DNA from 2 places in the Streptomyces sp. NPDC048106 genome. Region 1 is predicted to be linked to the other one. Evidence: riboswitches for the same ligand, from Rfam matches in the RefSeq annotation. Region 1 holds a riboswitch; the other holds the start of a gene.
The links. A riboswitch is a leader RNA that binds a small molecule or an ion and turns the genes downstream of it on or off. The one in region 1 is predicted to bind thiamine pyrophosphate.
Positions count from the first base shown of each region.

Region 2: linked by a shared signal. The riboswitch ahead of AB0927_RS07195 (thiamine ABC transporter substrate-binding protein) and the one ahead of thiO (glycine oxidase ThiO) in region 1 are both predicted to bind thiamine pyrophosphate.

Region 1 covers NZ_JBEZND010000004.1:85,536-89,347, forward strand. The annotation lists gene AB0927_RS05090 (thiazole synthase) at 61-855, opposite strand; gene thiS (sulfur carrier protein ThiS) at 859-1,059, opposite strand; gene thiO (glycine oxidase ThiO) at 1,077-2,288, opposite strand; TPP riboswitch at 2,286-2,397, opposite strand; gene AB0927_RS05105 (hypothetical protein) at 2,451-2,801, shown strand; gene AB0927_RS05110 (FAD-dependent oxidoreductase) at 2,834-3,812, shown strand, end outside.
Region 2 covers NZ_JBEZND010000005.1:209,358-213,169, forward strand. The annotation lists gene AB0927_RS07185 (VOC family protein) at 1-513, shown strand, start outside; gene rlmN (23S rRNA (adenine(2503)-C(2))-methyltransferase RlmN) at 614-1,720, shown strand; TPP riboswitch at 1,741-1,847, shown strand; gene AB0927_RS07195 (thiamine ABC transporter substrate-binding protein) at 1,918-2,988, shown strand; gene AB0927_RS07200 (iron ABC transporter permease) at 3,036-3,812, shown strand, end outside.

The sequences.
Region 1 (3,812 bases):
TTCCCACGCGGGGACGGGATAATTCCGCGGCCGAGAGCAGGCCGGGGAACCGGTATCGGCTCAGAACGCGGGACGCTCGGGGTCGAGCGCGGCCAGCCCCTCCGCGGGAGACGACGCCTGCGCCCAGTACCGGCGGGGGATCCGCCCCGCCACCCGGGCCAGCCGCCCCGCCTGAACCGCGTGCCGCATCGCCGCCGCCATCACCTCCGGCTCCTGCGCCCGCGTCACCGCCGACGCCAGCATCACCCCGGCGCACCCCAGCTCCATCGCCAGCGCCACGTCCGACGCCGTCCCCGCTCCCGCGTCCAGGATCACCGGCACCCCCGCCCGCTCCACGATGAGCTGGAAGTTGTGCGGGTTGCGGATGCCGAGCCCCGACCCGATCGGCGACCCCAGCGGCATCACCGCCGCGCACCCCACGTCCTCCAGCTTCCGCGCGAGCACGGGATCGTCGTTGGTGTACGGCAGCACCGTGAACCCGTCGTCCACCAGCGTCTCCGCCGCCTCCAGCAGCTCCACCGGATCCGGCAGCAGCGTCCGCTCGTCGGCGATGACCTCCAGCTTCACCAGCGAGGTGCCCAGCGCCTCCCGGGCGAGCCGCGCCGTGAGCACGGCCTCCCCGGCGGTGAAACACCCCGCCGTGTTGGGCAGCACCCGGATGCCGAGCTTCGTCAGCACGGACAGCACCGAGCCGTGCACGGACGGATCCACCCGCCGCATCGCGACCGTGGTCAGCTCCGTCCCGGACGCGACCAGCGCCCGCTCCAGCGTCTCCAGGCTGGGCGCGCCGCCCGTCCCCATGATCAACCGCGACCCGAAGGCCGTACCCCCGATGACAAGGCGATCGTCGCTCATCGGTCAGCCCCCCTGCACCGCGGTGAGCACCTCGACGCGGTCGCCCTCGGCGAGCGCCGTCCCCGTCCACAGCGACCGCGGCACGACCGTCTCGTTGACGGCGGCCGCCACCCCGGAAGGTGCCCGCACGAGGGACCGTACGACGGCGTCGAGCACGGTCCCCGGCGCGACCTCGCGGCGCTGCCCGTTGACGGAGATGGTGATGGCGGACGACACGGCGCTCATACGGGCTGCTCCACTCGCTGCGTGCGGAGCGCGCCGAAGCGCTCCGGTGTGAACGGACGGGCTTCCTCGGGCAGCGGGCCACCGGCCAGCAACTGCCCCATCACATCCCCGGTGACCGGCGTGAGCAGCACCCCGTTGCGGTGGTGCCCGGTCGCCAGCAGCAGCCCCTCGATCCCGGACGGCCCGAGCAGCGGCGCGTTGTCGGGGGACCCGGGCCGCAGCCCGGCCCGCGTCTCGGTGAGCGGCAGCTCGGTGATGCCCGGCACCAGCTCGTGCGCGTCGCGCAGCAGCTCGTACACCCCGCCCGCGGTGACCGTGGTGTCCCAGCCCGTCTCCTCGGTGGTGGCGCCGACGACCAGCTCGCCGTTCTCCCGGGGGACGAGGTACACCTGCCCGCCCCGGACCACGGCGCGCACGGTACGGCTGAGGAACGGCGCGTACCGCTCGGGCACCGTCAGCCGCAGCACCTGCCCCTTCACCGGCCGCACCGGCGGCAGCACCGCCTCGGGCACCCCCGCGAGCCGCCCGCTGAGACTGCCGCCCGCGAGCACCACCTGCCCGGCGGCCAGCGCCGTACCGTCCGCGGTGGTGACCCCGGTGGCCCGGTCCCCCACGGTGTCCAGCCGCTCGGCCCACACCCGGTGGAACACCACTCCGGCCCGCTCGCACGCGGTCACCAGCGCCGCGGCCAGCCGGCGCGGATCGATCTGGTGGTCGCCGTCGACCCGCAGCCCCCCGCGCACGCCGGGCGCCAGCATCGGTTCGAGCCGGCGGCACTCCCGCCCCGTCAGCCACTCCGCGTCCAGGCCGCAGCGCCGCTGGAGGGCGTGCAGTTCGCGCAGGTGGGCGCGGTCGTCGGCGTCCAGCGCGACCGCGAGCGTGCCGCAGCGCCGGTAGCCGAGGTCCCGGCCGCTCGCCTCGGTCAGCTCGGCCACGAAGCCGGGGTAGCGGCGCGCCGACTCCAGGTTGAGGGCGAGCAGAGTCTCCTCGCCGTAGTGCAGTTCGGTGACCGCGGCCAGCATCCCCGCCGCGACCTGCGCGGCCCCGCCGCCCGGCGCGGGGTCCACCACCGCCGTGGCGAGCCCGCGGCACGCCGCGCGCCAGGCCGTGACCAGGCCGATGATCCCGCCCCCGATGACGAGGACGTCGGATGTGCGGGACGCGTTCGGCGGGCCCTTGGGTGACGTATCGGACGTACGTGACGGCATGGGCGTCCAGCCCCTCCCTTCGCCGGCATGACCCGGATCAGGTTCGTACGGTCGGAGGCCGCCAGCCTCCCTCTCAGCCCGGTGCGTCCGGGCTCCCGCGAGTGCTTGTACGGTGGCCACCCTAGCCCGCCGCCCTCATCACCCGTAAGGGAGCCCTCGGTCATGCCCCTGTCGCTGGACGGACTCGTCCTCGCCCCCGTCGCCGACCAGTCGGCGGGCCAGGTGGGAACCCGGACCCGCTTCGCCTACCACGAGAAGGACGGCGCGGTCTGGGCCGACTACCAGGGCGGCGACATCGTCCGCGGCCATCTGGTCGGCACCCGCGCGGGGGACCGCCTGGACTTCCGGTACGTGCAGCTGCGCACGGACGGCACCACGGCCTCGGGCCACTGCGTGTCCACGGTCGTGGAGCTGCCCGACGGCCGGGCGCGCCTGGAGGAAAGCTGGGAATGGGAGTCCGGCCCCGGCTCCGGCACGAGCGTCGTGGAACAGGTCACCGCGCCCACCCGATGACCGACTGATCGCCGTCTGTCTATGGTGACCGGGTGAGCGAGCAGACAGCCCGGGAGGGCACGGCAGGGACGCGACGCGTGGTCGTCGTCGGCGCGGGCATGGCCGGGGTGCAGACCGCGGTCGCCCTGCGGGAAGCGGGCTTCGCGGGCCAGGTGACCGTCATCGGCGCCGAACCGCACCAGCCGTACGACCGGCCGCCGCTGTCCAAGGCGGTCCTGCTCGGCAAGGCCGAGGGGTCCGCCTTCGACCTCGACTTCGAGGCGCTCGGCGTCGAACTGCGGCTCGGCTGCGAGGTCGTCGGCGCCCGCCCCGCCGACCACGAACTGGACACCGGGACGGGCCCGGTGCCCTACGACGTCCTGGTGCTGGCCACCGGCGCCGAACCGGTCACCCTGCCCGGCACCGAGGGCGTCCCCGGGGTGCATCTGCTGCGCACCCTGGACGACGCCGAACGGCTGCGGCCCGTGCTCGCCATGCAGCACGACATCGTGGTCGTCGGCGCGGGCTGGATCGGCGCCGAGTTCGCCACGGCCGCCCGGGAGGCGGGCTGCGCGGTGACCGTCGTCGAGGCCGCCGACCGGCCGCTCGCCGGGGTGCTGCCCGCCGAGGTCGCCGCGCCCATGGCCGGCTGGTACGCCGACAGCGGCGCCGAACTGCGCACCGGCGCGCGGGTGGAGCGCGTCGAGCCCGGCGCGGTGGTGCTCGCCGATGGCACGCGGCTGCCCGCGGGCGCGGTCGTGGTCGGCATCGGCGCCCGCCCCGCCACCGGCTGGCTGGCCGGCTCCGGCATCGAACTGGGCTCGTCCGGCGAGGTCGTCACCGACGCCCGGCTGCGCGCCTCCGCGCCCGATGTGTACGCCGTCGGCGACTGCGCCTCCTTCCCCTCGGCCCGCTACGGCGAACGGCTGCTCGTCCACCACTGGGACAACGCCCTCCAGGGCCCGCGCACCGTCGCCGCCGACATCCTCGGCGAGGCCGCCGCCGACTACGACCCGGTGCCGTACTTCTGGT
Region 2 (3,812 bases), on a different contig from region 1:
CAGGACGCGATCGTCGGCGCGGGCGGCACCCTGCTCGTCCCGGTGACGGACGTCGGCAGCCTCGGCCGCATGCTGATCGCCGCCGACCCGCAGGGCGCCGTCTTCGGCGTCTGGCAGCCCGGCGACTTCCACGGCGCCCAGGTGGTCAACGAGGCCGGCGCGCTGACCTGGAACGAGCTGCACACCAGCGACGTACCCGCGGCCACCGGCTTCTACGGCGAGGCGTTCGGCATCGAGATCGAGCCGATGGAGGGCGCGGAGAACTACTGGGCGCTGATGGTCGGCGGCCGGGCGGTCGGCGGCGTCGCCCGGCTCGCCGACGACCCGCCGGGCACCCCGGCGCACTGGCTGGCCTACTACGCGGTCGACGACGTGGACTCCACCGTGGACGCCCTGGCCAAGCGCGGCGGCACGGTCCTCGCCCCGCCGTTCGACATGATGGCCGGCCGGATGACGGTCGTCACCGACCCCCAGGGCGCCCCCTTCGCGATGATCAAACCGACCCCGATGTGAGCCGCGCTCCGGCCGGTCCGCGAGCCCCGGCCCGGCCGCACCGCGCACCACCACCGGCTGCCATGGGTCACCCGTTTGGATCTGCGACACTGGTAGCACCATGCCCATTCCCGGAGAACTCACCTTTGTCGCGCCGCGCGGAGCCAAGAAGCCGCCGCGGCATCTCGCCGATCTCTCGCCCGCCGAGCGCAAGGAAGCGGTGGCCGGGATCGGTGAGAAGCCGTTCCGTGCCAAGCAGCTTTCGCAGCACTACTTCGCGCGGTACGCGCACGACCCGCAGCAGTGGACCGACATCCCGGCCGGCTCCCGGGAGAAGCTGCGCGAGGCGCTGTTCCCGGAGCTGATGACGGTCGTCCGGCATCTGTCGACCGACGAGGGCACCACCCGCAAGACGCTGTGGCGGCTGTTCGACGGCACCCTCGTGGAGTCCGTGCTGATGCGGTACCCGGACCGGGTGACCATGTGCATCAGCTCGCAGGCGGGGTGCGGGATGAACTGCCCGTTCTGCGCGACCGGGCAGGCGGGCCTGGACCGCAACCTGTCCACCGCGGAGATCGTCCACCAGATCGTGGACGGCATGCGGGCGCTGCGCGACGGCGAGGTGCCGGGCGGGCCCGCGCGGTTGTCCAACATCGTGTTCATGGGCATGGGCGAGCCGCTCGCCAACTACAAGCGGGTCGTCGGCGCCATCCGCGCGCTCACCGACCCGGCGCCGGACGGGCTCGGGCTGTCCCAGCGCGGCATCACCGTCTCCACCGTCGGGCTGGTGCCGGCCATCCACCGGTTCGCCGACGAGGGCTTCAAGTGCCGTCTCGCGATCTCCCTGCACGCTCCCGACGACGAACTGCGCGACACCCTCGTCCCCGTGAACACGCGGTGGAAGGTGCGCGAGGTGCTGGACGCGGGGTTCGAGTACGCCGAGAAGAGCGGGCGCCGGCTGTCCATCGAGTACGCGCTCATCCGCGACATCAACGACCAGGCGTGGCGTGGCGACCGGCTCGGCCGGATGCTCAAGGGCAGGCCCGTGCACGTCAACCTCATTCCGCTGAACCCGACTCCGGGCTCGAAGTGGACGGCCTCGCGGCCCGAGGACGAGAAGGTCTTCGTGGAGGCGATCGCCGCGCACGGTGTGCCGGTGACGATCCGGGACACCCGTGGGCAGGAGATCGACGGAGCCTGTGGTCAGCTCGCGGCCACCGAGCGGTAATCTGAGCCCATCACATCTTCATATTCCGACAGGGGAGCGCCACAGCGCTGAGAGTGCGGCATCGGGCCGCAGACCCTCTGAACCTCGCCCAGGTCATTCTGGGTAGGAAGTTCGGTCACTACTCAAGCTGTTGCGCCCTGTCCGGATTATCCGGACAGGGCCGCGTTCTTCCTGGTCAACCCCAGGAGGAAAACCAAGTGCACAAGAAGACCTTCGTGGCCGCGGCGGTCGGGCTCGGCCTGGTCACGTTGTCCGCGTGCGGCTCGTCACAGGGCCACAGCAAGGCGGACAGCAAGACCGTCACCCTCGTCAGCCACGACTCGTGGGCCGTCTCCAAGAGCGTGCTCGCGGACTTCGAGAAGCGGTCCGGGTACAAGGTCCGCGTCCTCAAGGACGGCGACGCCGGACAGGCCGTCAACAAGGCCATCCTGACCAAGGACAACCCGCAGGGCGACGTCCTCTTCGGCGTCGACAACACCCTGCTGTCCCGCGCCCTCGACAACGGGCTGTTCCAGCCGTACACGGCCAAGGGCCTGGACAAGACCGGCGCCCAGTTCCGGCTCGACGACAAGAACCGCGTCACGCCCGTCGACTACGGCGACATCTGCGTCAACTACGACAAGGCGTACTTCGACAGTCACCACCTGACGCCGCCGCAGTCCTACGCCGACCTCGCCAAGCCGCAGTACAAGAACCTGCTCGTCACCGAGAACGCGGCCACCGCCTCGCCCGGCCTCGGCTTCCTGCTCGGCAGCGCCGCGCAGTTCGGGGACACGGGCTGGCAGGGCTACTGGAAGAAGCTCAAGGCCAACGGCGTCAAGGTCGTCGACGGCTGGGAGCAGGCCTACTACCAGGAGTTCTCCGGCTCCTCGGAGGGCAAGAAGGCCGGCGGCGACCGGCCGCTCGTCGTGTCGTACGCCTCCTCCCCGCCCGCCGAGGTCATCTACGCCAAGAAGCGTCCCGCCACCGCCCCGACCGGCGTGGCGACCGGCACCTGCTTCCGGCAGATCGAGTTCGCCGGGCTGCTGAGCAACGCCAAGAACCCCAAGGGCGCCAAGGCGTTCCTCGACTTCCTGGTCTCCAAGGAGTTCCAGGAGGACATGCCGCTGAACATGTACGTCTATCCGGTCGTCGCGGGCGCCAAGGTGCCCGCCGACTTCACCAAGTACGGCCCCGCGGCGCCGAACCCCGAGACCATGGCCCCCGAGAAGATCGCCGCCGACCGTGACCAGTGGGTCAAGTCGTGGACGTCACTCGTACTGAAGTGACCGCCCGCGGGCGGGAGTCGCGCGGGAGCGCGGCGCGGCTGGGGCTGATGGCCCTGCCCGTCGCGTTCTTCGCCGTGTTCTTCGCCTGGCCCGTCGCCGCGATCGTGGCGCGCGGCCTGAAGACCGGCGGCGCCTGGCGGTTCGGGCGGATCGCGGACGTGGTCGCCCAGCCGGACATCCGGCACGTGCTGTGGTTCACCACCTGGCAGGCGCTCGCCTCCACCGCGCTCACCCTGCTGCTCGCGCTGCCCGCCGCGTTCGTCTTCGCCCGTCTCGACTTCCCCGGCAAACAGGTGCTGCGGGCCGTCGTCACGGTCCCGTTCGTGCTCCCCACCGTCGTCGCCGGCAGCGCCTTCCTCGCGCTCGTCGGCCACGGCGGACTGCTCGACCAACTGTGGGGTGTACGCCTCGACACCACGGTGTGGGCGATCCTGCTCGCGCACGTCTTCTTCAACTACGCGGTCGTCGTACGGACCGTGGGCGGGCTGTGGTCCCAACTCGACCCGCGCCAGGAGGAGGCCGCGCGGATGCTCGGCGCCTCGCCGTTCCACGCCTGGCGGAAGGTGACGCTGCCCGCCCTCGCGCCCGCCGTGGCCGCCGCCGCGCTGATGGTGTTCCTGTTCACCTTCACCTCCTTCGGCGTGGTCCAGATCCTCGGCGGCCCCGCCTTCTCCACCCTCGAAGTGGAGATCTACCGGCAGACCTCCGAGGTCTTCGACCTGTCCACGGCCGCCGTCCTCACCCTCGTCCAGTTCGCCGCCGTCGGCGCGGTCCTCGCCGTGCACGCCTGGACGGTACGGCGGCGCGAGAGCGCCCTGCGCCTG